DNA from 3 places in the Parasphingorhabdus pacifica genome. Region 2 is predicted to be linked to each of the others. Evidence: riboswitches for the same ligand, from Rfam matches in the RefSeq annotation. Region 2 holds a riboswitch; each other region holds the start of a gene.
The links. Region 2 has a riboswitch for cobalamin ahead of ACYVAN_RS21920 (ribonucleoside-diphosphate reductase subunit alpha). Riboswitches for the same ligand answer to the same signal wherever they lie in the genome.
Positions count from the first base shown of each region.

Region 1: it holds a riboswitch for cobalamin, as region 2 does, so the genes downstream of both, ACYVAN_RS01055 (HoxN/HupN/NixA family nickel/cobalt transporter) here and ACYVAN_RS21920 (ribonucleoside-diphosphate reductase subunit alpha) in region 2, are expected to answer to the same signal.
Region 3: it holds a riboswitch for cobalamin, as region 2 does, so the genes downstream of both, metE (5-methyltetrahydropteroyltriglutamate--homocysteine S-methyltransferase) here and ACYVAN_RS21920 (ribonucleoside-diphosphate reductase subunit alpha) in region 2, are expected to answer to the same signal.

Region 1 covers NZ_BAAGYS010000002.1:229,072-239,137, forward strand. The annotation lists gene cobN (cobaltochelatase subunit CobN) at 1-1,710, shown strand, start outside; gene cobA (uroporphyrinogen-III C-methyltransferase) at 1,885-3,108, opposite strand; gene ACYVAN_RS01055 (HoxN/HupN/NixA family nickel/cobalt transporter) at 3,209-4,255, opposite strand; cobalamin riboswitch at 4,358-4,553, opposite strand; gene ACYVAN_RS01060 (DUF1876 domain-containing protein) at 4,679-4,948, shown strand; gene ACYVAN_RS01065 (cobalamin biosynthesis protein) at 5,028-6,383, opposite strand; gene cbiE (precorrin-6y C5,15-methyltransferase (decarboxylating) subunit CbiE) at 6,380-7,594, opposite strand; gene cobM (precorrin-4 C(11)-methyltransferase) at 7,695-9,335, opposite strand; gene ACYVAN_RS01080 (hypothetical protein) at 9,332-9,529, opposite strand; gene ACYVAN_RS01085 (cobyrinate a,c-diamide synthase) at 9,593-10,066, opposite strand, start outside.
Region 2 covers NZ_BAAGYS010000014.1:364,045-374,110, forward strand. The annotation lists gene ACYVAN_RS21875 (L,D-transpeptidase) at 1-294, opposite strand, end outside; tRNA gene ACYVAN_RS21880 (tRNA-Lys) at 611-683, shown strand; gene ACYVAN_RS21885 (hypothetical protein) at 1,141-1,398, shown strand; gene ACYVAN_RS21890 (erythromycin esterase family protein) at 1,395-2,333, shown strand; gene ACYVAN_RS21895 (sensor histidine kinase) at 3,081-5,603, shown strand; gene ACYVAN_RS21900 (roadblock/LC7 domain-containing protein) at 5,608-6,036, shown strand; gene ACYVAN_RS21905 (DUF742 domain-containing protein) at 6,033-6,410, shown strand; gene ACYVAN_RS21910 (GTP-binding protein) at 6,391-6,999, shown strand; gene ACYVAN_RS21915 (ABC transporter substrate-binding protein) at 7,170-8,093, shown strand; cobalamin riboswitch at 8,237-8,447, shown strand; gene ACYVAN_RS21920 (ribonucleoside-diphosphate reductase subunit alpha) at 8,568-10,066, shown strand, end outside.
Region 3 covers NZ_BAAGYS010000002.1:498,376-508,441, reverse strand. The annotation lists gene metE (5-methyltetrahydropteroyltriglutamate--homocysteine S-methyltransferase) at 1-1,714, opposite strand, end outside; cobalamin riboswitch at 1,852-2,084, opposite strand; gene ACYVAN_RS02345 (APC family permease) at 2,382-3,782, shown strand; gene ACYVAN_RS02340 (serine hydrolase domain-containing protein) at 3,865-5,229, shown strand; gene ACYVAN_RS02335 (hypothetical protein) at 5,540-6,499, opposite strand; gene ACYVAN_RS02330 (GTP-binding protein) at 6,630-7,229, opposite strand; gene ACYVAN_RS02325 (DUF742 domain-containing protein) at 7,275-7,691, opposite strand; gene ACYVAN_RS02320 (roadblock/LC7 domain-containing protein) at 7,849-8,289, opposite strand; gene ACYVAN_RS02315 (sensor histidine kinase) at 8,312-10,066, opposite strand, start outside.

The sequences.
Region 1 (10,066 bases), on a different contig from region 2:
CACGACGCCGAGTTCGACGACATCCTCATCCACGTCGACGGCTGGCTCTGCGAGATCAAGGACGCGCAGATCCGGGACGGTCTGCACGTGCTCGGCGAAGCCCCGACCGGGGAAGCCCGGGTCAACCTCGTGCTGGCGATGCTGCGCGCACGCCAGATGTGGGGCGGGCAGAACGCCGCGCTGCCGGGGCTGCGCGAGGCGCTCGGCCTGGTCGAGGACGGCAGCGTCCCCCGTGAACGGGTCGACGAGATCGAGACCCGCGCATACCGGCTCGTCGAGGCCATGGAGGAGAACGGGTGGAAGCCGGACGCGGCTTCCGAGGTGTGCCGGTCCGTCACCGGTTCCGCCGACGAGAACGTCACCCGCGTCCTCGAGTTCGCCGCGACCGAGGTCGTCCCGCGGTTGGACGCGACCACCGACGAGATGAGCGCGACCCTGCGCGCCCTGGAGGGCGGTTACGTGCCCGCCGGGCCGAGCGGTTCGCCGTTGCGCGGCCTGATCAACGTGCTGCCTACGGGACGCAACTTCTACTCGGTCGATCCGAAGGCCGTGCCCAGCTGGCTCGCGTGGGAGACCGGGTACGCGATCGCCGACTCGCTGCTGCAGCGTTACCGCGAAGACCACGGCGACTGGCCCCGTTCGGTAGGCCTGTCGGTGTGGGGCACCAGTGCGATGCGCACCTCCGGCGACGACATCGCCGAGGTGCTCGCGCTGCTCGGTGTGCGCCCCACGTGGGACGAGGCTTCCCGCCGGGTCAACGGGCTCGAACCGATTCCGACGTCCGAACTCGGCCGCCCGCGCATCGATGTGACCGTGCGCATCAGCGGGTTCTTCCGGGACGCGTTCCCGCACGTGGTGACGCTGATCGACGACGCGGTGCGGCTGGTGGCGAACCTGGACGAGTCCGACGAGGAGAACTTCGTCCGGGCGCACTCCCGGGCCGATCAGGCCGAACACGGTGACGAGCGGCGCGCGACCATGCGGATCTTCGGTTCCAAGCCGGGTGCCTACGGGGCCGGCCTGCTGCCGCTGATCGACAGCCGCAACTGGCGGGACGACACCGATCTCGCCGAGGTGTACGCGGTGTGGGGCGGTTTCGCCTACGGCCGCGAACTCGACGGTGCGCCCGCTCGGGAGGACATGGAATCCGCGTACAAGCGGATCTCGGTGGCCGCCAAGAACACCGACACGCGCGAGCACGACATCGCCGACTCCGACGACTACTTCCAGTACCACGGCGGCATGATCGCCACGGTGCGTGCGTTGACGGGGAAGGCACCGGCGGCCTACATCGGCGACAGCACCAGGCCGGACTCGATCCGCACGCGATCGCTGACCGAGGAGACCTCACGGGTGTTCCGAGCCCGCGTGGTCAATCCCCGGTGGCTGGCGGCCATGCGCAGGCACGGTTACAAGGGCGCGTTCGAACTGGCGGCGACGGTCGACTACCTGTTCGGCTACGACGCCACCACCGGCGTGGTCGGCGACTGGATGTACGAGAAGCTCGCGGAGACCTACGTGATGGACGAGGAGAACCGCGACTTCCTCACCGAGTCCAACCCGTGGGCGTTGCACAGCATCACCGAGCGGCTGCTCGAAGCCGCGGATCGGGAGATGTGGTCGGAGCCCAACCCGGAGACCCTCCAGGCGCTGCGGGAGATCTACCTGCAGGCCGAGGGCGACCTGGAGGACGGCTCGGCCGGCAGCTGACCCTGGCCGACACGAAGGCCCCGGACACCCGTCGCGCGGCGGGTGTCCGGGGCCTTCGCTTTTCGGGGCCCTCGTTTTGCGGAGCATTCGTTTGCCGGAGCCATCACGTGGCCGGAACCATCGTGTCGCCGGAACCATCGGGTGGCCGGTGACGTCGCCCCGAGACGGATGCGTTCAGCGGCGGCTCTCGGGAGCGAGGTCGGCCACCGGACCGATGACGATGATGGCGGGCGGCCTGACGTCCGCTTCGAGCACGGCACCCTTGACCTCGGCCAGAGTCGTGCGCAGCGTCCGCTGACCGCGGGTGGTGCCCTCCTCGACGACCGCCACCGGCGATTTCGGATCCCGGCCGTGCTCCAGCAGGACGTCCGCGAACTCCCCGATCCGCTTGACCGCCATCATCAGTACCAGGGTGCCGCGCAGCCGAGCCAACGCGGGCCAGTCCACCAGGGATTCCGCGTCGTGCGGCCCGACGTGACCGGAGACGATGACCGCCTCGTGCGCCACACCCCGGTGGGTGGTGGGCACGTCGGCGCCTGCGGGAGCCGCCAGTGCGCTGGTGATGCCGGGTACCGCGGTCACCGCGACACCCGCCTCCACGCACGCCTGCAGCTCCTCGAAACCACGTCCGAACACATACGGGTCGCCGCCCTTGAGCCGGACGACGAACTTGCCCGCCCGCGCGTGCTCGATGAGCAACTCGTTGATCACGTCCTGGCTGGCGGCCCGCCCGTACGGGATCTTCGAAGCGTCGACGACCTCCACGTGCGGCCCCAGCTCGTCGAGCAGTTCACGCGGTGCGAGCCGGTCGGCGATCACCACGTCGGCATAACCGAGCAGCCTGCGCCCGCGGACCGTGATCAGATCGGGGTCACCGGGACCACCACCGACCAGCGCCACACCGGGCGCCGGGCGCTCGGCGTTGTCGTCGATCGTCCCGCTGCGCAACGCGGCCGCGAGCGCATCCCGGACGGCGGCGGACCGGCGGTGATCACCGCTGGCCAGCACGCCCATCAGCAGTCCCCCGTGCTCGGCGACGGCGGGGGTCACAGCCGTGCCCAGGGAAGCGTTGTCGGCTCGGACGCAGAACACCCTGGACCGTTCCGCCTCGGCCGCCACCTGGGCGTTCACCTCGTTGCCCGCGGCGCACGCCACCGCGTACCACGCGCCCGCCAGATCGCCGTCGGCGTACGGGCGGCGATGCCAGGTCAGTTCGGCCGCATCGGCCATCGCCTCCACCGCGGGCGTGGCTTCCGGAGAGATCACTTCGACCAGAGCCCCGGCGTTGATCAGCCGGGGCACCCGGCGTTGCGCGACGGTGCCGCCGCCGACGACCACCACCCGCTTGCCGGTGAGGTCGAGCCCTGCGAAGTAATGATGTTCAGTGTGCGTGGTCATGTCCGTAGTCCGTGTTGATGTTCGACCCGGCAACGTCGCCGAGAACCAGCTCGAAGAAGGCCGAAGCAGCCGGGGCGCGCGGGCGTGACATGGCTCACGCTCATCGGCCTGACCGCGCGGCGCTACTGGCGGGCGAAAGCCCACCGTCCGGGTGGTCGCCGGGGCCCGACAGCCTCCACCAGAGCGCAGCGCCGCCCCATACTGCCATGAACGCCCCGATGGTCAGGTAGCCGAGCAGTTCGAAATGGTCCCCGAGCGAGGCCACCGGCGCCATCGGCGAGACCCCGAGGTCGGAGAGCAGTCCGGCCAGCACCGCCACCGAGACGACAGCGGCGAGAACCACGGTCAACGCCGTGGTGGTCACGTTCACCCAGAGCCTGCGCATCGGCTGAGCCAGCGACCAGGTGTAAGCGCGGGACATCAGCATTCCGTCCACGCTGTCCACTGTGCACATACCGGCCGCGAACAGCAGCGGCAGGCTCAGCACGGCGACCGAGGAGATCTGCTCCTGCGGCGCCACCAGAGCCAGCACCGTGATCTCGGTCGCGGTCTGCATCCCCAGCCCGAACAGCAAACCGATGCCGAACAGGTGCCAGGAACGACCGATGCGCATCATCCGCCCCCGGAGCAGCCTGGCGAGCACCCCGCGCCGCCCGAGCACGTCTTCGACTTCGTGCTCGGCGACCGGTCCACTCCGCCCGCGCCGCAGCAGCCCCACCGCGTCCCGCAGCACCAGCGCGTTGAGCACCGCCAAGGTACCGAGCACGAGCACGACGCAGAGGTCGACGAGCGTCGCGGTGTGGGCCCCCGTCTGCTCAGCCCATCGCTGGGCCGCGGGACCCGCGACGAACGCCACGCCGACCGCCAGCAGCATCACCACGCTGGCGTGGCCGAGCGCGAACCACATTCCGGTCGATACCGGCCTGCGTCCGCGCTGCATCAGCAGCCGGGTCGCATCATCGATCACGGCAACGTGATCGGCGTCGAAACCATGCCGGAGGCCCAGCAGGTAAGCGGTGGTCCCCGCCGCGGCGAGGCCGCCCACCGCACCGAACGAATCGTGGTAGAGCAGGTAACCGCCCCACCCGAGCAAGTGCAGCACGCCCACAGCGGCGAGGACGATCGCGGCTTTCCGACGTTCGACCACACCCCAACCGGAGTGCGTTCGCTCAACTTCCGTGTCCCGAGACATGGGGTCCGGACCTCCTGGGTTCTCCCGCCCGAGGGGATCGGCGTTCGCGCGCCACGGCGTGACGCGGCGCCGGTGGCGAATGTCCTGACTCCCGGATCGTCGCTTCCCGGTCCCGACCTTCCAGCTCGTTCGAGCCGTGGTCCGCGGGACCCACTCCCCGGTCACAGTGGCGGGACCGTCTCGGATTCACACCGAGTTCCTCCCCACCGGCCGCTGTATCCTCACCCGCCGCGCCACCGAGGTCAAACCTCGGTGAATTCGCTCACCAGCGATACGACTCCCGGGTTGCCGACCCGACCCCACCCGGTCAGGGGACATGGAGACTTCCATCACGCCACCTACCGGCGCATGCTGGAACCGGATACCGAGGAGGCGACCATGTACGAGACTCGGACGATCACGCTGGACATGCAGGTCATCGAGGCGGGCGCGAAGACGACCGCGGACGTCGGGATGACAACGACCAACGGTCAGGCGTTGCACGGTCACGGGACGGCACGACGGCATCCGGAGGACCCGGACGTCCCGCAGATCGGCGACGAGATCGCGGTGGCCCGCGCCTTGTTCGAACTGGCCCACAAGCTGCTGGACACCGCGGCGCACGACATCGGAGAACGACAGCATCGGCGCGTGCACCTGCCCGCATGACGGGCCGACCGCGGGAAACCGGATCCGGGCCGGTCCGGTTTCCCGCGACGTCACCTCCGCGGCCGTTGGGCCATACCGTCTAGGACAGACCCTGGTCGCGCTCGGCGACGCCCGGGACGTGAACCAGGTCGATGTCGTCGGTGACCTGCCACTGGGCCGCGCGCATGCTCAGCTCCCCGTCACCGGGGGCGAGCAACGCGACCGCGTTGCCCGCACGCGCCAGCTGCATCGCCTCATCGAGGCGGTCGGCTTCGTTGCGCGCGGTCGGGTGCAACCGGGTTCCCGCGCGGAGCAGGTGGTGCAGATCGTCGAGATGCTCGCGACGGCCGACCACGACAGCGACCCGGTGCAGGTGCGTCTCGGCACGCGGCGTCCGCAGGTCCGGTGGGCCCGGCCCGATCCCGATGACGGCGAGCCTGCCTCGCGGCCGGACCCGGCAGGCCGCTACCGCGACGCTCTCGTTCTTGGTCTTGGGCGCCGCGAACTCCACGCCGGCTCCGCCACCCATCTCCCGGGCGCCGAGCACGGCGGCGGCCTCGGCGACACTCGGCGTACCGGTCGCGGCACGCACCAGGTCGCTGGGGGTCGGCACCTCGACCTCGGCCAGCTCATCGGTCGAGAAGGTCAGCAGCGGGAGTTCGTCACCTCCATCGGCGGTGTGCCAGAAGCCCATGTCCTGCACGGCTTCGAGGATTCCGGTCTCGTCTGCCTTGTGCTCGACGGTGGCGAAGGCGCGCACGGCTCGCGGGTCGAGCCCGTGTGCGGTGTCGAGACCGGCGATCAGGTCGGTAACGGTGGTGCGACTGACGCCCCGGCTCGAGCCGATGCCCACCACGAGGGTCCGGGGGATGATGCGCACCGTCCGGTCGTCATCGGGCTCGTCCGGGCGGCGATCGTCCAACACAACCGTCCACATCGGATTTTCCGGGTCGGCCGCCACGTTCGACGGCAGCGCCGGAAGCGGGAAGCCGTGCGGGTTGAGCAGGCGGACCGGTTCGCCGTCGAGCACGGCCGCTCCGCACGCGGCCAGATCACCGTCCACAGTGGCATCGAACTCGTCGGCCAGCTCGTCCAGCGGACCGACCGCCAGACTGCCGACCACGGTCACCGGGACGCAGTCCAGCACGTCGGCCACCTGCTGGGTCAGCGCGTTGGCACCCCCCGAACGACCACCCGCCACCGCCACGGCGAAACGTCGATCGTCGTCCACGCACACCACACCCGGGTCCGTGCTCTCGTCGCCCAGCAACGGCCCGATCAGCCGCACCGCCGAAGACGTGTCGACGAACAGCACCACCCCGTCCAGGGTGGTCCAGGCCCGCCGCAGTGCGGGCCCCACCGGCCCGTCAACCAGTACCGCGTCCGGCCCGAGCCGGGCGGCCAGCTCAGCTGCGGCACGCCTACCCGTGGTAGTGGCCGCGAACAGCCCGATCATGCTCGTTCCTCCGTTCCGGTCCGATGCCCGGTGACCAGCACGACGGGCGTGTTCGGCGCGAGCTGCCAGGTGCCGTCGGATGCTTCGGCGAGTCGGCTCGCCGCCAGCTGCACGCCTTCGACCTCATAGCCCGCGCTGCGCAACGTCTCGCGAGTGCCCGCTATCCGGTCCAGCGCAGTGAGCGCGACGACCACGCGCGTCGCACCGGCGTGCGCGCACGCGGTCACCACCGCGTTTCCGCCGCCGCCCACGAAGATCGCATCCGGCCTGGGCAGATCGCGCAGCACCCGCGGCGCTTCGCCCTCCTCGACGCGGACGTCCACGCCATGACTCGCCGCGTTCGTGACCAGCCGGACGACCTGCGCCTCGTCGGACTCGACGGCGATCGTGGCCGCCCCCAGCCTGGCGCACTCCACCGCGACCGAACCCGAACCCGCTCCCACGTCCCACACCAGTGCACCGGGTCGCGGCGCGAGCCTGGCGAGGGCCACCGCCCGAACTTCGGCCGACGAGAGGGTGCCTTCCCGATGGGAGAAGTCGTCCGCGGGCAGCGCCCAACCGGATTCCGGTGGTGACGGCGATCCACCCGCGCGCCATCCGCGAGGCGGCACCGCGTCCGGCTCCGTCAAGCACAGCACCAGATTGGGTTCACGCCAGGTGCGCTTGGCCGCTTCGGCCGGCTCGATCGTGGTCAGCTTCTCGTGGTGACCACCGAGGTCCTCACCCACGATCATCGTCCGTCGCCACCCGATCAGCCCGGTGCCCAGTTGCGCGGGACCGGCACCGGAGGCGGTCAGCACGACCACCGCCGGGTGCGCCCGGCACACGTTGATCGTGCGGCCGAGATCACCCCCGTTGGCACCGACGACGGCGACGTCATCCCAGGACCGCCCGACCCGCGCCATCAACCGCTGGACGCTGGAAGTCGCGGGTAGTACCTCGCACCGGATGCCGCGCTCGCGGAGCGCCCGGACGACGCCGAAGAACCCCGGATCACCGGAGGCGAACACCGCGGCGTTCTCGTGATCGGCGAGAGCGGTCAGCGCACCCAACGCCGGTTCCAGCGGGCCGAGTTCGAGCTGCCGCGCATGAGCGGGCGCATGGGCCGCGAGATGCTGCCGGCTTCCCAGGACGAGTCTGACCTCGGCCAGCGTCTCGTCGCTGCCCGCGGGCAACGAGTCTCCGTCGACCCCGACCACCGTGACCGTCACGCCACCCACCTCTGCTCCGTACAGGTCGGCCGCCCGAACGGATGCGACCCGACCACCGTCATACCAATGCCGCGAACACGAGCCCCGCCGGAGCACCGGGTCACTCCGCCTGCTTGCCCCCGGACTTGCGCGCGGTCGAGGTTTTGGTCCCGGTCGCCTTGCTCTTGCCCTTGGACCGCGTCTTCGGTGCGGCCTTCGCCGTCCGGGTCCGACGACCGCTCTGGGAAGCTTGCTTTCCGCCGGGCACCTCGTCCCCCGCGTCCCCGGCCTGCTCGGCGGACTCCTGCTCGGCGGACTCCTGCCCAGTGCGCTCCTGCCCAGCGGAGTTTTGCCCAGCGGAGTTCTGCCCAGCAGACGCCTGCCCCGCAGGCTCCGCATCAACGCATTCCAGCTGAACGGCGGATTGCTCGGCAACGGCCCGGGCCGCTCCGGCGGAGTCCGGCTCGACTCCCGCAGTGGTCCCCGCTGCCGAATCCGCCGCGGTCTCGGCCTGCCCTGCCGTTTCGGCCTGCCCTGCCGTTTCGGCCTGCCCTGCCGTTTCGGCCTGCCCCGGGGGTTCGACCGCGGACCTCGCCGGCCCAGGGAGCTCATCCTCACCGGCGTGATCCTCGCCAAGGTGCTCCGCTGCCGCCGGCTGCACCACGGCGACGCCGACGGCACCCAGCTCGACCGACCGCTCGATCACGCTCTCGTCCAGTTCCGGCTCGCTGACGAAAAGACCTTGTTGCGCAGGGGCGACCCGGCGGGTCGCCGCCGACTTGACGGCACCACGAGCGGTGTCCTGCCAGTTTCGCACCGCCCACCAGGCGACGTCCGACTCCGAGCGGCTGCTCTCCTGAGCGCCGGTCCGCGGGGCGGGGAACGGTCCCGCAGCGGCGGTCTCCGCCGGGGAGGGACGCGCAGGCTCGGCGTTACCGGTGCCCGCGCGTTCCGAACCGCCGTCTTCTCGGCTCCGGTACGAACGGCGAGGACCGGAAGGCCTTCGGTACGCGGGCGACTGACCGCTCGACGGATAGCTCCGCGACCGCGTGCCCGAACCGGCCAGCGACCGGCCTACGAGGAACAGCGCGCTCCGCCAGAGCTTGTGCTGCTTCACGGTCTTCTCCAGTTCACCGACCTCGGTGCGCAGCAACACCTCGTCCGGCCAGCTCACCTTGTACGCCACGAGCACCGGCACGTCGTCGGCATAGCCACCCGCCCGCAGTTCCTCGACCAACTGGCCGGCGCGGGAGGCCGCCAAGTGGAGCGCCATCGTCGTGCCGTGTCTGGCGAACTCGCGGACGCTCTCCCCCGCGGGCATCGGATGCTTGCCGTCCTCCAGGCGCGTCACCACCAGCGACTGGGCGACCTCGGGAACCGTGAGCTCGCGCCCGACCGTCGCAGCGGCCGCCGAGAAGGTGGCGACGCCGGGGACAATCTCGACCTCGACGGCCATCCGGACGCAGGCGTCGTACTGGTCCTGCACGTCACCCCACAGCGCGGAGTCACCGGAGTGCACGCGCGCCACCGCGAGCTTGTCCCGTTCGGCGCGGCGGTAGATCTCGACGGCTTGTTCCCTGGTCAACCGGGAGGAGTCCACGAGTTCCGCGTCCGCGCGCGCATGCTCCTGGATGCACTCCGGGGCGACCAGGCTCGCGGTCCACACCACGACGTCGGCTTCGGCGATGCGTCGGGCACCGCGAACGGTGATCAGATCCGCCGCCCCGGGGCCGGCACCGATGAACGAGATCCGCCCACTCACAGTTGCTCTCCTCTTCCGCCTCGGGGTGGAAGTACTACCACGGCGGGCGGGGAGTGCGCGGGCTCCACCGGCTCACCGTCCTCTTCGGACATCGACAGGTCGGGCAGCGCGAGCACCGCGATGGCGCAGGACCCGCGCATGCCCGCGTGCGGCGTCCGCCGGAGCGAACCCGGGCTCTTCGGGTCCGCGGCCACCTTCCGCGGACCCGACCGTACCGGGTGATCGGCGTGGGCTCCGCACGAGATCGGTTCGCGCGATCAGTTGCCCGCGCTCGCCCCGCAAGCACGGACGAACCGCTCGACCGACTCCGGGCGACCGGCCGGGTGGGTGTGCAGGTAGGAGGCGTGCACCCCCCGGTGGACGAAGCCCTCCGCCACCGGACGGTCGGTCCGCCACGCCCACGCGGCGGCTTCCCCCGACCCCGGTTCGAGGACGGTGCGGTGGAACTCGTGACCGCTGACCCGGCTGCCTTCCGCGAACAGCGCGGAATCCGTCGCGGCCACCGCGTCCCGATAGCCGAGGGTCAGTCGGGGCGACATGTACGCGCGGGCCCCGAGCACTCCGCACAGCGGGTGGCCGTCCAACTCGTCGGCCAGGTACAGCAGGCCGCCGCATTCGGCGTGGACCGGTGCGCCGGTCTCGACGAACCTGGCGACCTCCGTGCGCAGCCGGGTGTTGGCCGACAGGTCGGCGACGTGCTGCTCGGGGAATCCGCCGGGCAACACCAGCCC
Region 2 (10,066 bases):
CTCGGTTTTGACTTCTTCATCCTGCTCATTGGTCAAAACCGCTTCGGTGATCTCGCCGTTGTCGACGGTCGCCTTGATCGCGTCCAGCGGGGAAACGTCCTCGCTGCCGTCCGCGGGATCGAGCTTGATCGACGGCGCGCCCTGTTCCGCCGCGGCTCCTTCGCCTCCGTCGGAACCGGTTCCCGCGCCGCCACAGCTCACCAACAGCACGCTGACCAAGCCGAACACCGCGAGCGCCAGCAAACGGGAAACGAGCCCCGCCGGACGCCCGACAGAGTTACCTAGCACCTTCATGGGCGACAGTCCGTTCGAATCGATCTCAAAAATCCGCCTGAGAACAGTGTGCAACAAACCCCCGACCGTGCGTATTTCGCCATGCTCCTCACGCAGGGTCACTGATTGCGCATGTTCTCCTCGGGAGACGCGACCACCCCCGCCGGGGTTGCTCGGCGGGCGGCGCGGACTTGAGGGACCGCGTGCCGAGACCGATAGGGGACCCCCCTTCAATCGCGCCCCCCGGATGCTGTGCTAATGTTTTCCATGTCGCCGGGGAGAGCGAGAAGGAAACCAGAAAGACAGGGTTTTCGGATCGAAACCTCGGAAGACACAAGCGCCAATAGCTCAAGTGGTAGAGCAACTGACTCTTAATCAGTGGGTTCGGGGTTCGAGTCCCTGTTGGCGCACAATAAGAATCCGGGACGGCATGTTCGCCGTCCCGGATTCTTTTGTTCGCAATCCGTTCGGACCGGCGAATCAGCGCCGATCGTCGTTTCCGGCTAAACGCGGTTCCAGGCAAGCACGGCTTCTCGTTCTGCCACATCTCTGCTCAGCACCTCACGCCCCGCCGCGCATCGCGGGTCAGCGACGCCGGTGAGCACCTTGCCGCTGCCGACCACCTTCCATGCGGAAGCGGAGTGCGGCGCAACCTCTCCTGGAACATGCGCGAGATCACCCACGAGAATCCCGCCCGCCCCACGAAAATGACGGAAATCACCCGAAGTGGGTGGATGGCCAACGAGGCCGCCCGAAAAGCCCGTTTCCCACGTCCTGCCGCATCGGCACCGCGCTATGCGACACGGACATTGACCTCTACTTAACTAGAAGTCTTAGTGTCGGCGGACGTCGATCGAGGAGAAGAGCATGACCCCGAATCAGGTGCGACCGAACTTGGACGACCCGACAACTCAGAACACCGGCGAGGGAGCGGTCGAGAACTTCGTCGCCGAGCTCCAGGCAGGCCTCGACACCGGGACCGCCCACGACCGATCCGTCGCCGCGAACACGGTGTGGGGCAGCCCACACGGCGAGCCCCTGACCGGCTTCGGCGAGCTGTGGAGCATCCATCGTCAACTCATTGCCGCCGCGCAGGGCGCCCCGATCGCGGAGGTGGCAGCATGACCGCCTCGGCCGAGTTCCGGGACTGGGTGGCGACGCGGATGCGGCCACTCCCGCTCGAGCCGTCGAGTTCACCGATCGCGCTGCCCGAATCGCTGTCGCGGGCCGAGGTGGTCGGCCTGGCCTCGTCGGTGCGTTCGGCTCGGGAACTCGTCGTCTCGACCCATGTTCTGCTCCGCGCACTCGTCGAACAGGCGGGCTTTCGCGCGGTGACCATCGAGGGAAGCAACGAGACCGCCGCCGCGCTCGACCGATACGTCCGAACCGGCGACGGCGACCCGGCCGCACTGCTCGCCGCCTGCCAGAGTTTCCTGCGGGTGCACGAGGCCGTGGACGTCGTGCGGTGGCTGCGCACCTGGACCGAAGAGCATCCGGACGATCCGGTTTCGATCGTGCACGACCGCACTCCCCCCACACCTCCCGCCAACCTCGCGGAGATCGAAGCCGACCTGGCTCGGTCGGATCTCGCTTGGCACTCGGAAACCGGACAACGAATCGTGCACTGGGGCGGCACGGCACACCTCGTCAACGGCGACCCGCGCACGGTCCCGCCGGACGAAACCCATCGCAACGCAGGCGGCATCATGCGAGCCGAGCTCGGCTCGGCGTACGGCGTCGCCGCGCTCACCATCGGCTCGGGACTCGCCCCGTTCGCCATCCCACCACCGCCGCACGACTTCGTCGAGGACGTGTTCGCCGATGCGCCCCACGACGTCACGATGCTGGAAGTGGACTCGTCGAGCCGGGTTTCGCCGTCGGTGGCCGAATGGCTGCACCGGCCGTTGCGCACCCGGATGATCGGGCCGCACTACGACGCCGCGCGTGATCGCGACTTCCGCGTGGACGCCGGCCCACTGGCCGAATCCGTAGACGTCCTGGTCCACGCGCCGCGGATCACCGCGACCAGCCCGCTGACCCGAGCGCGACCAACCCGCTGACCCGACGACCGAGTCGGCGCCACCGAAGCCGCAGCCCACGGAACCGGGGAACCCCGACCGGACACGGCGAAGCGAGCGAGCACGCACCCGTGACACCCGGCCCGCTCAGCACACCGCCACGCCAGGCTGCGCGATCCGCTCGAATCGGACGGCGGATTGGTGCCGTCGCGGGACAGCGACACGATTTCGCCTCGCCGAACCCGCTGTCCCGCTATGGTCCCGCTGCACATCGAACCCGATCCGAGCGAAGGAGCGCCGATGTCCATGCCCCGGGCGAGGAACCGAACGCAACGAAGCGGGCTCGAACAGCACCTCGGTCCGATTCGCGAACGGGCATCGCTCCACCGCGGACCGTTCGGCGAGAATCGGGGCCAGGTTCCCCCACCCGGGGCCGCCCGCGCTGCTCCATCCCGGCAGGAACCATTCACTGAGTGGGGACGCGTCACTCGCCCGCGTGCTAGCCTTCGGCTCGCTGTCACGCTTGCGATATACGTTCTCACGTAACGTGATGAAATGAGCCACAGTTGTTCGTTATTCGGCGGTTGGCCCCTGCGCCCGTACGCAACGACCGCATCGGGTTCGATGCGCGACACCCGGCGGGCGATTCGGTGACCTGATCAACCCTCTCCTCGGCCACGGCCGAATTCTCGATCGGCATGTTCGACCCGGCGGGCCGCGGGCGCAGCACAGCGCCCGCGGCCCGCCGATCGACGCGATTCAAAGCGAACTGCGACCCAGTGGAGCGCTGTGAAGAAGGCGGACGATGGTCCAAGGAACCATCGCGACATCAACCGGAGACTGACCCGCGTCGTCCTGATCCCCAGCGCGGTACTGATCGTGCTGTGGCTGTTGATCAGCACCGTGACCGTCTACGACGGGCTCCACCTGCGGTCGGCGGCGCTCGGCATCCGCAACGTGTCGATACCCGCGATGGAACTCCTCGCGTCCGCACAGCACGAACGTGCCCTCAGCCTGCGGTACCTCGACCGTCCGGAGCTCGACCGCGCCGAGCTGGACCGTCGGCGCGAACGCACCGACCGGTCGCTGGCGAAACTGCGCGCGGCCACCGGTTCGCTGGTCGAAGGGTCCCCCGCGGACGTCCGGACACGGATGCGCGCGCTCGACCGAGCCGTCGCCGAGCTGCCCGCCGTCCGCAGCCGGATCGACTCACGGCAGGCCGGCGAGGAACACGTCCACGCGGACTACGACGAACTCATACGGACCGGGTCCGAGCTCTTCGAAACCCAGGCGCGCACCGTTCCCGACCCGACGGCCGGGCAGAACGGGCTGCTGGCGAACCGGCTCTTCGGTTCCTCCGACCGGATGTTCCGATCGGCATCGTTGGTCTCCACCGGCATGAGCACCGGTGAATTCACCGCGCGAACCCACGCCGAGTACGCCCGCGCCGTCGGCGCCTACCACCGCGATCTCGAATCGACCGCCGAGGACGCACCTCCGCACGTGCGAGAACGCTACCGGGAGCTCGTGGCGAGCCCGGCTTGGAAACGCCTCGTCGAATGGGAAGACCTGCTGATCGGCGAAGGCGAGTGGGCGGTCGCCCCCGAACTCCCGTTCACCGAGCAGGAGTGGCTGAACACCACCCGGCAGGTCGCCGACGAACTGACCGGGCTCACCGTGAACCAGGCCGAGCACGCGTCCGATCTCGCCCTGCAGGACGGCAACGACAAGCTGGTGGCTTCGATCGTCGGGAGTCTGGTCACGCTGGTCGCGGTCGCCACGGCGATCCTCGCCGCCGCGCGGGTGGCACGCCGGATCGCCACCCGACTGGTCGCTCTGCAACAGGACACCCTCGACCTCGCCGATACCCGGCTCCCCGAGATCGTCGAACGCCTGCGCCGAGGCGAACTGGTGGAGGTCGAGTCCGAAATCGGCTGGCTCGACCACGGCAAGGACGAGATCGGCCTGGTCGCCGACGCCTTCAACGCGGCGCAGCGGACCGCGATAGCCGCTGCCGTGCGCGAAGCCCACGCCAAGGACGGCGCCAACCACGTCTTCCTGGGCATCGCGCATCGCAGCCAAACCCTCATGCACCGGCAGCTGCAACTGCTCGACGAACTGGAACGCCAGGAGGAAGACCCCGGGCGGATGGAGAAGCTCTTCCAGCTCGACCACCTGGCGACCCGCGCGCGCCGCAACGCGGAGAACCTCATCATTCTCGGTGGGGAGCGGCCCGGGCGGAAGTGGAGCAAGCCGATCGACCTGGCCGACGTGGTCGGCAGCGCGATCGCCGAAACCAAGCACTACGCGCGAGTGCGCACAGAACGGATCGCTCACGTCGCGCTGGTAGGCGCGGCAGTGGCCGACACCGTGCACCTGATCGCCGAATTGATCGACAACGCGACCGCGTTCTCACCACAGCACTCGCAGGTCACCGTGCTGAGCCAGACCGTGGCCAAGGGTGTCGCCATCGAGGTCGAAGACCACGGTCCGGGAATGGATGAACCGGAACGCAACGCCGCGAACGCCATGTTCGACGCGCCACCCGAATTCGATGCCATGGCGCTGCGCGACGACACCCGGCTCGGGCTGTTCGTTGTCGCGAGGCTGGCAGCCAAGCACGGGATCGGGGTCGAACTCCGCACTTCCGCTTATGGCGGCACCCGGGCGGTGGTACTGCTGCCGAACGAACTGACCGTGTCCGTGCCCGAACCGCCGGCGAACGGGGACACCGACGAGCTCGACCCCGTCCCCACCGCTCCGGCCGGTCCGGCCGGTCCGGCCGCGGATGACCAGGCACCCGGATCCGCCTCGATACCGGACCACCGCGCAGCGGAGACGCCCGTTCTCTCCGCGACGGCAGATCCCGCGGAGTTGCTCGCGTTCCGGGACGAACCGGCCGAGGAGTTCGCGGGGATCATCACAGCGTTCGACGACCGGATCACCGAACCGGTCCTCCTCCGCCTCTCCGGTGGAAGCGACGGACACGGCGGTATCCCCGCGCACGAGCAGTGGCCGACCCGAACACCGGCTGACACCACAGGTGACGACGTGCGCTGGCCCGACGCCGAACCGCCGGAGGATCCGCGCCCGTCGCTACCGCGCAGGCACAGACAAGCCAGCCTCGCCCCCCAACTTCGCGGCGGCGCGACGACCACCACGGCCGACGCGGAAGAGTCGGCTCCCGGACGATCCGCCGACGAGATCCGCCGCCTGATGGCGTCCTTCCAGCGGTCGACTGAACGGGCTCGTGCCGAGGAGAGCCTGCCTCGTCGGGGAAAACCCAACATCGCCACGGACAGTGAGGATTGAGCCAGTGGAGCAAGCAAGCACACCCAACGACCTGAACTGGCTGCTGGAAGACATGGTCGAACGGGTCGACAGAGCGCGGCACGCGATCGTGCTGTCGGCGGACGGCTTGCTCGTCGGCCGGTCGCAAGCCATGTCCGATGAGGACGGTGACCACCTGGCCGCGATGGCCTCGGCGTTCCAGAGCCTCGCGCGCGGGACGGGGCGGCACTTCGGCGGTGGGCAGGTCCGCCAGACGATCGTCGAGATGGACCACGCCTTCCTGTTCGTCACGGCCGCGGGCCGAGGCTCGTGCCTGGCCGTGGTTTCGGACGAGGATGCCGACGTGGGCCAGATCGCCTACGAGATGAACCTCCTCGTCAAACAGGTGGGCAACTCCGTGCGAGCCACGCCGAGAGCCGACTCGGACTCGCACGGTCGGGTATCGACGACGTGACCGTCGAAGACGAGCGTCCGTGGACCGACGAGGATGCCGGCCCGCTCGTCCGTCCCTACGCGATGACCAGGGGACGTACTCGCGCCGGTGAGCACCAGCTCGATCTCATCACGATGGTCGTCTCCACCCGGCCGGTCGATCCGGCGGTCGGACTCTCCGCCGATCACGAGCGGGTGGTCGGCCTGTGCAAGCGTCCGGTCTCGGTCGCGGAGGTGGCAGGCGGGCTCAACGTACCGCTGGTGGTAGCGCGGGTTCTGCTGGGTGATCTCATGCACGAGGGCGCCGTCATCGTGCGTCCGCCGATCACGCCGGTGGCTCCGACGCCGGACCGGACATTGCTGCAGGCGGTACTGGATGGAATTCGAAAGCTCTGAACCGGGCGACGACACCCCCGTCCGATTCCCCACCGCGGTCAAAATTCTGATCGCGGGCGGTTTCGGCGCGGGCAAGACGACGTTGGTCGACTCGGTGAGCGAGATCGCGCCGCTGCGCACGGAGGAAGTGCTCACCGAAGCGGGTCTGGGAATCGACGATCTCGAAGGGGTCGAGTCCAAGGAGACGACCACGGTCGCGTTGGACTTCGGTCGTATCACCATCAATCCGGACGTCGTGCTCTACCTGTTCGGCATGCCCGGCCAGAACCGCTTCTGGTTCATGTGGGACGAGCTCTCCTCCGGTGCCCTCGGCGCGGTCGTGGTCCTCGACACCCGGCGTTTGAACGACGGCTTCCCGTCCATCGACTTCTTCGAGCACCGGGGCATCCCGTTCGTGGTCGCGGTCAATCACTTCGCGGACTCCGCCGAGTACGCACCGGATGAGATCCGCCGGGCACTCGATCTCAACGGGGCGGCCCCGGTCCTGGTCGGCGATGTTCGCGAACGCGCGTTCAGCCGGGCGGTGTTGGTCGAACTGATCGAACACGTGCTGGCGGGCGCGGGGGAACTGCCGGAGGTCGTGGGGTAGCTCCCGCTGGTCTGATCGTGTTTCGCTTCACACCGGTGAACTCCTCTAGCCTGATCGAATCAATTTAGGTTAGGCTCCCCAAACCTTCCCGGCGTGCTGGTTGCGCGCCAGGAAGAGTGATCCGAACCGAACCGAGGAGTTACATGTCTCGCCCCCGCAGACTTCTGGCCATGGCAGCCACGGCCTGCACGCTGGTCGCCACCGCCGCATGTGGCGCGTCGGACCCGGGCACGTCGGGCGACTCCCCGCAGGAAGGCGAGCGCGTCGTCACCCATGCCATGGGTGAGACCACCGTCAGCGAAGAACCCAAGCGCGTGGTCGTCCTCGACACCGGCGAGCTCGACTCGGTCCTCGCGCTGGGGGTCAAACCGGTCGGGGCCGTTGCTCCGGACGCCACGAACTCCCTGCAGCCCTACCTCGCGGAGAAGACCAAGGGAGTGCCGACGGTCGGCACCATCGGGTCACCGAACCTGGAGAAGATCACTCAGCTCGAACCCGATCTCATCCTGAGCAGCAAGGTCCGGGACGAAGACAAGTACGAGCAGCTCAGCGCCATCGCGCCCACCGTCTTCGCCGAGACCGTCGGTGAACCGTGGAAGGAGAACTTCCTGCTCAACGCCGAGGCTCTCGGCAAGAAGGCCGAGGGCGAGAAGATCCTGGCCGACTACAAGAAGCGGGCGGCCGAGATCGGCAAGAAGGTCGGAAATCCGGCTGAAACCGAGGTCAGCGCACTGCGCACCACCTCGGGCGACGGCACGATGCGCCTCTACGGCGAGGGCTCGTTCATCGGCACCATCCTCAAGGATGTCGGCTTCAGCAGGCCCGCGAACCAGCGGATCGACAAGACCTTCACGGAGATCAGCCGTGAACAGATCGGCCAGGCCGATGGCGACCTGCTCTTCTACAGCTCGTACGGCTCGGCCGCCAAGCAGCGGCAGGACGAGCTCGTCGCCAGCTCCCAGTGGTCCAACCTCGGAGCAGTGCGCGACAACAAGGCCTTCGAGGTGTCCGACGACCGGTGGTTCCTCGGCCTCGGGCCGCTCGGCGCCAACCTCGTCCTCGACGACCTGGAGAAGATCGTCGGCAACTCCTGATCCACCGACCGAGAGCGCCGGGCACTCCGTGTTGGATGCCCGGCGCTTTTGGTTCGGCGGGCGCGACGAAGGTGCTCCACAGCCGAAACAGCGCAATCCGGCGCGCCATCTGGACCCTGATTGGGATCGCAGACCCAACATGTAGTGTGTCGCTTGCTGATGGTTCATCGGTGCCCCGCACCGGTGTGACAACAGGGAACCCGGTGCGAATCCGGGACTGCCCCGCAGCGGTGAACGGGAACGACCGTCGTACGAAGGCACTGGGCGAACCGTCCGGGAAGCCACGACCAGTAGGAACCGGCAACAGCCGGCGCGCCCGTGAGTCCGAAGACCTGCCATCGGTGCGCGCATCGCAAGTGCGCGCTGTCCGGGACCTCGCGGGTGGGTCTGCTCGGACGATCGGCAGCGCACCGCGTCACCGACGTCTCCAGCACGTGCTCTCCCGCGTTCTTCGAACTCGCGAGGAGAAGCGCCGTGACCGGCACGCCACACACGAACACGAACACCGCCACGCTGCCGGACACCGACTGGAACCGGGTCGCCACCGTGGTCCGGCAGGCGTGCGAGGGCATCGACGACGTCTCCCCCGAAGCAGTGCTGCGCGAGGTGCACCGCAACACCTACGACGGCATCGACAGGCACGAACTCGCCCTCGCCCAGGTCATGGCGGCACGGACCCTCGTCGAAGCCGAACCCGGCTACTCCTCCGTCACCGCCAGATTGGTGCTCGACAACCTCCGTGGCGAAGCCCTGAGCTACCTGGCCGGAACCGCCACCGAGGCCGACCAGGAACAGATGCGGGAGCACTACCCCGGCTACTTCCGGAACTACGTGCGACGCGGGGTCCAGCTGCAGCAACTCGACCCGCGGCTCGCCGACTTCGACCTCGAACGGCTCGGTGCGGCGCTCGACGCCGACCGGGACCTGTCCTTCGACTTCCTCGGGGTGCAAACCCTCTACGACCGGTACTTGCTGCACCACGACGGGACCCGTTTCGAACTGCCGCAGGCGTTCTTCATGCGCGTGGCCATGGGTCTGGCCCTGAACGAGAACGCCCCCGAGACGCGGGCGATCGAGTTCTACCGCCTGCTCTCGTCGTTCGACTTCATGTGCTCGACACCGACCCTGTTCAACGCGGGCACCACCCGACCGCAACTGTCGTCCTGCTTTCTGACCACAGTGGACGACGACCTGCACGGGATCTTCCACTCGATCGGCAACAACGCACTGCTGTCGAAGTACGCGGGCGGCCTGGGCAACGACTGGACACCGGTCCGCGGAATCGGCTCCCACATCAACGGCACCAACGGCCGGTCCCAAGGCGTCGTACCGTTCCTGAAGGTCGCCAACGACACGGCGGTCGCGGTCAACCAGGGCGGCAAACGCAAAGGCGCGGTGTGCGCCTACCTGGAAACCTGGCACATCGACATCGAGGAATTCCTCGACCTGCGCAAGAACACCGGAGACGACCGGCGGCGCACCCACGACATGAACACCGCGAACTGGGTGCCCGACGAGTTCATGCGCCGCGTCGAGTCCGGCGGCACCTGGACCCTGTTCTCCCCCGACGAGGTCACCGATCTGCACGACCTCTACGGCCAGGCGTTCGCCGAGCGCTACCGGGCACACGAAGCCGCGGCCGAACGCGGCGAACTCCGCGTGCACCGCAAGGTCGACGCGGTGGACCTGTGGCGCCGGATGCTGACCATGCTGTTCGAGACCGGCCACCCGTGGATCACGTTCAAGGACCCGTGCAACCTGCGTTCACCCCAGCAACACGCGGGAGTCGTGCACTCCTCGAACCTGTGCACCGAGATCACGCTCAACACCAGTCCCGAAGAGGTCGCGGTGTGCAACCTCGGATCGATCAACCTCGCCAAGCACGTCACTGCCGACGGCATCGATCACGAACGCCTGCGACGCACCACCCGCACCGCGGTTCGCATGCTCGACAACGTCATCGACATCAACTT
Region 3 (10,066 bases), on a different contig from region 2:
GAACGAACGACCAAGCCAAGATGGTGACGGGGCCCGTCAACATCCCCTTCACCGGTTTTGCGGTCAGCTGTTGCGCCTGCTTCGTCCAGTCGACGGTGATCGCGTGCGGTCGGGACACATCGCCGAAGAGAATCGGTGGGCGCACACAGCGAGACCCGTACGATTGCACCCACCCGTTGTCCGTACTGACGAAGCCGGACATGTGTTCGGAGAAGTACTGGACCATGTCGTTGCGTTCGGGTTCGCCGTGGACGAGAACATCCAGTCCGAGTTGCTCCTGCAACCGAACGATGCGTTCGATCTCGTCGAACATCCGACGGTTGTAGGTCGCCCGGTCGATCGTGCCGTTGCGCAGTGCTGCACGAGCTTTCCGCACGTCACTGGTCTGCGGGAACGAACCGATGGTCGTGGTGGGAAGCGGAGGCAGATTCAGGGTTTGTCGCTGAGCTTCGCGCCGAACAGCGTAGTCGGGCCGTTGAAAGTCACCTGAGGTCAAATCCCTGACCCGTTGCCGGACGTTGCCGTCATGTCGACGAGCTGAATTTCGCCGAGCTTCGATCAACGAATTTTGAACTGAGAGTTCGTCGGCCACCGCATTCCGGCCGTCTCGTAGCGCACGATTGAGCAGGACCACTTCGGAGACCTTCTGCTTCGCGAAGGCCAACCATGGTTTGATCTCCTCGTCGATGCTGGTTTCGGCATCAACGTCATAGGGCACGTGCAGCAACGAACACGATGTCGCGATCGACACGTCACCGGCAAACCCGAGAAGGGTAGCGGCGGTGCCGAGTGCTGAGTCCAGGTCCGTACGCCAGATGTTGCGTCCGTCCACCAAGCCGGCGACCAAGGTCTTGTTTCGCAGACCATGGATGGCGGGCAGCCGATCTATAACGGGCCGCCCTGCGACGAGATCCAGGGCGATCGCCTCGACATCGGTCTCAGCGAGAACGCCCAACGCCTCCCTCGGATCTCCGAAGTAGGGAGCCACCATCAGCTTCGGTCGGTCGGTCGCGTGCGCGATTTCGTCGTAGGCGCGACGCAGCAGAGCCAGTTCTTCGGTGGATCGGTCGGCGGCGAAGGCCGGCTCGTCCAACTGGACCCACTCCACACCGGCTTCGTGGAGCTCGCGCAAGAGATCGACATAGGAGGGCACCAGGTCATCGAGCTTGTCCACGGTACGAAACGATTTCGGGGAGCCCTGTGCTGGTTTGGACAACAACAAGAACGTCAGCGGTCCGACCACAACCGGGCGGGTGAGCACGCCCATATCGGCAGCTTCGTGGCACTGCTCGACGGGAGTGCGGTCGGCCAGTGCGAACTCCGTATCCGGGCCGATCTCGGGGACGAGGTAGTGGTAGTTGGTGTCGAACCACTTGGTCATCTCGAGTGGAGGCGTCGACTCAACGCCTCGTGCCATCGCGAAATAGGTGTCCAACGGTCCGAGTCCCAGACGCGTGTACCGCTCGGGCACTGCGCCGAACGTGACAGCAGTGTCCAACACCTGGTCGTAGAAGGAGAAAGTGTTGCTCGGTACCGAGTTCACACCTTCGTCATGAAGTTCCCGCCACGTGTTCGTGCGTAGCGTCCGGGCCACATCCCTGAGTTCTTCTTCCCCGATACGGGATGCCCAGTAACTTTCCAACGCCCGCTTCAGTTCGCGGCGCGGCCCGATGCGCGGATATCCGAGTACGGTCGATCCGATCGTGCTGGTCAAAGCTCTCTCCTCGCGAGCTCGGTGACACGGCAAGTCCGACAGCCCCGAAGAGGTGAACGCGTACCGCAGACCAGTCCGGTGGAGTGGCCGCAGTGCCCGCTCGCCCTCCCTCGAGGCCACGGACGAGCGCACACACGCTGGTGTGCGCACCGATGGCAGGTCTTCGGACTCGTGGGCGGTCCCATTTCGGATGTTCCTACTAGCCGTCAGCTTCCCAGGCATGCCCAGTGCTTTGCCGACCGAAAACGGGCGGCGACGGCGTTCGTTCCCACTCACCGCTGCGGGGCAGTCCCGGAGTTACACCGGGTTCCCTCTTGCCTCACCGGTCACGATCCCTCGCCGCCGGTGAACCATCAGCGTCCTGAACCCTACTCGTTGGGCTCCGGATGGCAAGACCCATCGCCTTGTGCCGGGTCTCACCACAGGGGTGTCAGCAAGGGAACTTTTCTCTCAGTTGTGGAAGAAGGGTTCCCTTGCTCGGTGTCGGAATCTCGTGCTACTCGGGTGTATGTGAAACGGGCTCAGCCCGGCTGTAGAGGGTGAGCCGTGCCCCATTTGGAGTAAGCGGCTACGAGATGGACCGCGTGCCGGTCCGGGTATTGTCAACCTCTTCCGCTCGCTGCAGGATGTGGCTTCGATACTTCCGTCCCGGCATTCGGGAGCGCACATGAGCAGTGATGAGCGTCCGTTCGAGCGAGTACTCAGACGTAAAGACGTATTGGCGGTCGGATTCGGTTCGATGATCGGATTCGGCTGGGTTGTCCTGGCCGGTCAGTACATCGACGACGCTGGTGTGCTCGGATCCGCGCTCGCGTTCGTGATCGGTGGTCTGATCGTAGCGCTGGTCGGTCTCACCTATGCTGAGCTGGTATCGGCGATGCCGAAAGCAGGCGGAGAACACCACTACGTTCTCCGCGCCCTCGGTTCGAGATGGGCATTTGTCGCATCGTGGGCTGTCGTCGTCGGCTATGTTTCCGTCGTCGCATTCGAGGCGGTGGCGCTACCTGAAACGATCGCCTACCTCGTTCCGCAACTGTCTACCGGAGTGATCTGGCACGTCGCTGGATCCCCGGTTTATGCGATATGGACGATGGTTGCCGTCGCCGGAGCGGCCGTGATCACCATTCTTAACTATGTAGGTGTCCGACCTGCGACGACACTGCAGTCGATAGGTGTGCTGTTCTTGCTCGGCGTAGGTGCGTGTCTGCTGTTCGGCTCTCTCGGCAGTGGTTCGATCGCCAACGCCGACCCGCTGTTCACCGGCGGAACGATGGGAATCATGGGTGTCGTTGTGGCGACACCGTTCCTGTTCCTCGGGTTCGACGTGATCCCCCAGTCCGCAGAAGAGACCCAGCTCCCCAGTCGGCAGGTCGGCAAACTGCTCGTGCTCTCCGTGGTGCTTGCCACTTCCTGGTACGTGCTAATCCAGATAGCCGTCGGAACCGCGATTCCACTGCATGAGATTCAAAGCTCCGATTTGGCTACCGCCACGGCCATGGCAGCGCTATGGAACAGCGACACGATGGGTGGCCTCCTCATAGTCGGCGGTGTGGCAGGCATCCTGACTAGCTGGAACGGGCTACTCATCGGGTCCAGCAGACTCGTCTACGCCATGGGAAAGTCCAAAATGCTCCCAGCATGGTTCGCCAAGATACACCCAAAGTACAGAACGCCCAGCAATGCAATTCTTTTCATTGGCGGGATAAGCATGATCGCGCCACTGTTCGGTGAACAAATGTTGACATGGTTGTCCAACGCGGGAGCGGTCAACATCGTCGTGGGATACTTGCTCGTATCCGTGTCCTTCCTCGTGCTGCGGCGTCGCGAACCTGAACTCGAGCGACCGTTTCGCGTTCGCCGGCCCTGGGGTATCGGGGTGGCGGCAATCCTACTGAGCGCCATGCTGATCCTCCTCGCGCTACCAGGAATGCCGGCAGCTCTGTCATGGCCCTACGAATGGATGATCACCATCCTCTTCTGGGGTATCGGCGCGGTCTTCTTTCTGTCGGTTCCGCGCATCCCACCAGGGCCGGGAGCAGACGAGCAGCTTCGCAGCGCCCGGGCATGAACCGTGCGAGCAAGGGAACCTTTCGCGCACATCTGAACGGAAGGTTCCCTTGCTGCCGGGCCGCACGTGACAGCATGTGCGAATGCTGACGAGCTTGTTGCCCACCACCCAGCGCGCCTTGCTGCGGCGGTTGGCAGTGGAACAGAGTGAGAACCGGGTCCCGTCGCTGACTGCGGGTCTCGTACGTGATGGCGAGATGATCTGGGCCGATTCCAGGGGGACGGTCGATGGGCAGCGACCAACCGTCGATACGCAATACCGCATAGGGTCGATCACCAAGACCTTCGTCGCGGTCCTGGTCATGAGGCTGCGAGATCAAGGCCGCTTGGCCCTCTCCGACCGGATTGACCAACACGTTCCCGGGACCGCCGTGGGAAACCGCAGTATCGAACAGGTCCTCACCCATTCAAGTGGCCTCAGTGCGGAACCAGCCGGGCCGTGGTGGGAGCGGGTTCCCGGAACCGACGTGCAAGAGTTCCTGTCGAACATCGACGAGAGCGAGCTGCGCCCACCTCCAACGCACGTATTCCACTACTCGAACACCGGTTTCGGTGTGCTGGGCGAGTTGGTTTCCCGACTCTCCGGGCAAAGCTGGGCCGAAACACTGCAGAGCGAAATCCTGGACCCGTTGGGCATGACGAGAACAACCTCGCACCCGACGGCACCGCACGCTGACGGGTTCGCTGTGCACCCGTGGGCCGACGTGGTCATGCCGGAACCCGCCGAGGATGCTGGCGCGATGGCTCCCGCAGGCCAATTGTGGTCGACCATCGAAGACATGGTGCGCTGGCTGCGGTTCATCAACGGTGACACCGCCGACGTCCTGCACCCGGATACCCTCACCGAAATGTGTGCTCCTGGCGCGGTCGACGACGGGGCCGAATGGCGGGCCGGATTCGGGCTCGGTATTCAGCTGATGCGTCACCGCGGTCGTCGACTCGCAGGACACGGCGGTTCCATGCCGGGGTTTCTGGCTGCTGTGCTGGCCGAACCCGCGCAGCGCACCGGCGTGGTGTTCATGGCCAACACAACCGCCGGCGTCGGTTCGGTACTCGCCACCGACCTGCTGGACATTCTCGAAGAGCACGAACCAAGGATCCCGCCGGCCTGGACTCCGGGACCCGGCGTAGAAGCGTCGCTGTTGAACCTCACCGGCCAGTGGTTCTGGGGCCCCACACCGTACGTGCTGCGGATTCTGCCGGACGGACTGCTCGATCTAGTTCCCTGGAACGGAAAGGGACGTGCTTCCAGATTCCGCTCCAACCAAGACGGAAGCTGGACGGGACTTGACGGCTACTTCGCGGGGGAACCACTGAGGGTCGGCAGGAACGAACAAGGTGAGCCAACCTACTTGGATCTGAACACCTTTATCTTCACTCGCCAGCCGTATGCGTCCGAAGCGCCTGTGCCCGGCGGTGTGGAAGGCTGGAGAACTGCCGAATTCTAAGTCGGCGCGAGGACGGACCGAGCGGGACACGTGGAAGAAAGGTTCCCTTGCTCCTTGCGGGACTGGACTTGCCGTAGGAGACACAGCGCGGGTCAGCTGCGGCGAGGCCCTGCGAAGAGGACTGATCGCCGCACTGTAAGGCCCCGGGTGGGTGGATCCTCCTTGATGGCAGGAAGGCCGGCTCCGGTTGCGGACGGAGACAGCCGCCGGCAACCGGAGCTCAGGTGTCCACCCGGGTTTGGTGAAGTTCGGGTCAACCTCCTCGAGGGTCGCGTCGAACGATGCGTCAGTCCGGTGTCTTGCGGAAACGCTAAGGATCCCAAGGGCGTTCGGAATACACTTCACACCTCGGTCGTACGCGTGCGGTGAAGTACGCCTGACGGATGTCGTCAACCACCGCTTGTGGCTCCTTGACGAGACGACCAGGCAAAATCTGGACGACGAGGACACCATGGGTGGCATACCGCGTGTTTCGCCGCATCGTGTTCGAGTACCCGGACTTCGTGAAGTGGAACTCGAAAGAGTCGATCTCCACGGCCATCCCGACATCGTCGAACCACGCGTCGGGACAGCCGACGTACTCTCCACCGGTACTGAACACTGGAGTGTTCCACAACGGTTTCGGTAGGTCTGAAGCATCGAGCAGCTTGAACGCGCGTAGCTCCGGAATCGAACGAACCTCGACCGTCATCGACCGCAAGAGCGCACGGGGGAGCCCGGTTCCACGGCGGCTGCCCAACTCCATCTCTTGGATCAACTGCTGCGGGTGGCACTGCTGCCCGCGCTGAATGGCCTCGACGAACAGATCCTCGGTGAACGCGCGCGTCTGCCACGTCCTCGCACCGTCCATCACGGCGCGTACGAGCGGAGCGGTCGGGATGCCGCCCCGCAGGACAGGCGTCGGCAATCGAGTAGTCCGTTCGAAACGGATGGACGGCTGGCACTGCAACTTGCGGCTGTGCGGAATCAGGACGTGGATCGGCTCGTCCAGCGGTGGGGTCGTCAAGCCGTGCAAACGAGCACCGTGCATACCAGTGATCATCGCGTCCGGGCCCGCGCACAACAATGCGGCTTGAATCAGGTCGTCGGTCGTGGCAGGCCCCGGAGCAGTGAGGACGATCCCCGGAGCCAACCGGCTCCACGGGCCATCCGCACGGGCACGACGGTACGACGTTGACTGGGATACGCCGAGCTTCTCCAGATCGCGCACGTGGAACACGCGGCGGGGTTGGTGCGTGGGAGTCGCAACGACGGGCGAGTTGGTTTCCATAACCCGAATATGCGGACGCCGCAGCGGTTCACCGTGATTTGCTCAATTTTCGGGTGCGTGTCGGACAGTCTGGTGGAGCAAGGGAACATTCCTGTCAGATCTGGAGCAAAGGTTCCCTTGCTGGCACCGGTCACGAGTTGCGGATCCACCAGCGCATCGAGTACTCGACGAGGGGGATGAGGAGGTGTTTGATGGATTGGCGGTTGCGGGCATCACAGATGATGACGGGAACGTCGGGGCCGATGGCTGCGGCATCCCGGACATCGTCGACTTGGTGGTGAAGATCCCCATCGAAGCAATTCAGCCCCACCACGTAGGGAAGGCCCCGGTCTTCGAAGAAGTCGATCGCGGGAAACGCGTCGGAGAGCCGCCGAGTGTCGGCCAGGACCACCGCGCCGATCGCGCCACGGACGAGGTCGTCCCACATGAACCAGAACCGGTGCTGGCCCGGTGTTCCGAACAGGTAGAGGATCAGGTCCGAAGCCAGCGACAACCGGCCGAAGTCCATCGCAACGGTGGTGCTGTGCTTGTTCGGCGTTGCGCGGAGATCGTCGAGACCGTGGCTGGCAGTGGTCATCACAGCCTCCGTGGTCAGCGGCACGATCTCGGATACCGACCCCACCAGGGTCGTCTTCCCAGCGCCGAACCCGCCAGCTACCACGATCTTCGCCGACGTGGCGGTATGGAGCGCCTCATCATGCGTCGGCAGTGAACGTGTTTCAGATGTCATGGATTATCCACTTGCGGTGTCGTATCGATCGGAAGGGCAGCGTTGTCATAGCCGGCGCAGTCCACTCAGCACCCTCTCCATCAACATCAGGTGTGCCGAGTGATCGGTTTCCTGAACGGTTCGATGCACGTTGATGAGGCCGAGATCGGCCATGTCGCTCAGTAGAACTTTCGCCACACCAAGCGGGACACCGAGGCGCGCCCCCACTTCGGCGACCGATCGGGGCTGCTGGCACAGGTCGACGATCGAGCAGTGCTCCGGACGCTCCAAATGTGCTGTCCGGCATAGGTCGCTGGTGGACACGAGTGTTTCCAACTCGAGTTGGTAGCTCGACTTGGTGCGTCCCCCGGTCCAGGCGTAGGGACGGACGTAGGCGGCCTGATCTCCACTCGACGTGTCCGCGGCGTTCTGATCTGCAACTTGCGCGCTCAGGTCGGCCTCTGGCCACTCCGTTTCCGGCACTGTTCCAGCGAACAAGTCCCCCTCGGTACGGGCGATCCACGGGTGGCCGAAGGTGAATCGATTGCATGTTTCGACGAGGGAATCAGCGTCGAAGGAATCACGAGCGCCCTGCACGGCTCGGCGCTCCGATGATCGCGAACTCCCGTTCATGACGCCCTCATGCTGTCTGACCGGTCATCACTCGACTCGTCCCTCTGAGCTGCGAACGCAGCTCCGGGGTGAGGATCTGCCCCACACGCTCCACCAAGAGCGCCATTTCATACGCGATCAACCCCATGTCGCATTGGGGTGCGGCCAGCACGGTGAGGCACGAACCGTCGCTGATGGCCATCTGGAGCATCAGGCCGTGTTCCATTTCGACGACGGTCTCCGTGACGTTCCCGGCCTGGAAACAGCGAGCCGCGCCTTGGGTGAGGCTGAGCAACCCGGAAGCCACGGCGGCGAGCTGGTCCGCCCTGTCCTTCGGCAACTTGGCCGACGAAGTCAGCAGCAGCCCGTCCGCGGAAACGACCACCGCGTGCGCCACTCCCGGAACCCGTTCCGTGAAATCCGTGACCAACCAGCTGAACTGATGTGGTTGCGTCTGCTGAGAGTGCATTTCGCCTCCAGTCATTCTGGTGCTATTGGTGTTCACGCAGGGCGTGCTTGCCTTCTCGAATGCCCTGTTGAAAGCGTTCGAGGCGTCCGCGGACCACGTCCGCGTTGCGTTCCAGCCCGCCGTTGCCGGCATGCGACTCGTAGATGGCACCCGGAGTGAGATGCATGCGAGGTGTTCGCCTCGGCAGCCCCGTCGAGGTGTGCTCCGGAACATCCGCGGTCTGCGGAACCATCTCTTCTGGCTTCGCGGCCCGGTCGCGACTGCTTTCTGCTTGTGGTTCCGGCGTTGGGGCCGTCTCGGCGGCCTCGGAAGCCCCGGAAGCCCCGGAAGCCCCGGAAGCCCCGGACGCCCCGGAAGCCCCGGAGGTCCCGGTTTCGCCGCGCCCCCTTTGCAGCCCCTGTTGAAAGCTCGCCAATCTCTGGCGGGAGTCTTCCGGACTTCTGTACGTCTCAAGAGCTTGCGGCTCGTCTTCGGACGCGGCGCTGCCTGCGATCAGATGTGCTCGCGGTGTCCGGCGTGGAAGCCCAGTCGCGGTGAACGTGTCGGGTTCGATCTCGGTCACCTTTTCCGCCCTTTGACGATCTTGATCGCTGGGAAACGCCCATTCCGGGGGCTGGCCGTTCGGTGCTGCATGCTCTTCGGAGGAAGGGAACCCTTCTTCCACAGATGACCGGGAAGTTCCCTTGCTCGCGTCCGATGGTGCTGCGGTCGTGGAGCACGAGGAGGTGTGCTCCTCGAGCGAGTGGTCGGACTCGTGTGTGGCGGATGCCCAGAACCATGCTGACGCAAGATCATCGAAGATCGGCGTCCTCGGCGAAACGCTGTTTCGATGCACACCGGTATCTTCGGACGCAGACGTCTTCGATCCGTTCGCTACGCCGTCCCTGTCTTCCTGCGGTCGTGCAGATTCGGCTGGTGTGGCCGACTGTTCAAGAGTGTCGTCCGAAGCTGCGGAGCGCACAGCCTGGGGACCCATTCTCTCGGCGGCCGTGGCGTCCTGTTCAGCAGCGGCCCAGTCGTACGTGGTGACCACGCTGTCACCCGCTTGCGGGCGGGTGCGGGTGCCATTCATCGGTGCCGACCCCGGATGCGGTTTCCCAGAAGAGCGGTCGACAAGCAGCTCGGGGGGCAAGGTGACCGTTGCTCGAATGCCCAGTCCATCCGGGCCGCTTCGCAGTTGGACGGAGAGGTTGTGCTTGTTGGCCAGCCGTCCGACGACGAAGAGTCCCATCCGTCGAGACACGGACACATCGATTTCCCGGTCACTGACGAGACGTTCGTTCGCGGACTCGAGTTCGTCCGCATTCATTCCGATCCCGCCGTCGACGATGTGCAGGTCGCAGAACCCGTCAGCGCGTTGCCAGCCGGTGACGGTGACGTTGGTGTGCGGTGCGGAGAAGTTCGCCGCGTTGTCGAGAAGCTCGGCGAACAGCCGAACGAGGTCGTTCGCCACGTAGCCGACCACGCTTGTTCGAGGCAAGGGCTGGACGACGACTCGGGGATAATGTTCGATTTCGGACACTGCTGCTCGTAGCAAGTCGGCGGGGTCGGCTGGCCGGTTGAATCGGCGGGTGAGGTCCGTACCTGCGAGGACCATGAGGTTCTCGTTGTTTCGCCGCATCCGCGTCGCCAGGTGGTCGAGTTGGAACAGAGTGGCGAGTTGGTCGGGATCCTGTTCGTCGCGTTCGAGGTGCTCGAACAGCCGAAGTTGTCGTTCGAGGAGGCTTTGGCTACGGCGGGAGACGTTGACGAACGAGTCGCTGTAGCTCTTGCGTAG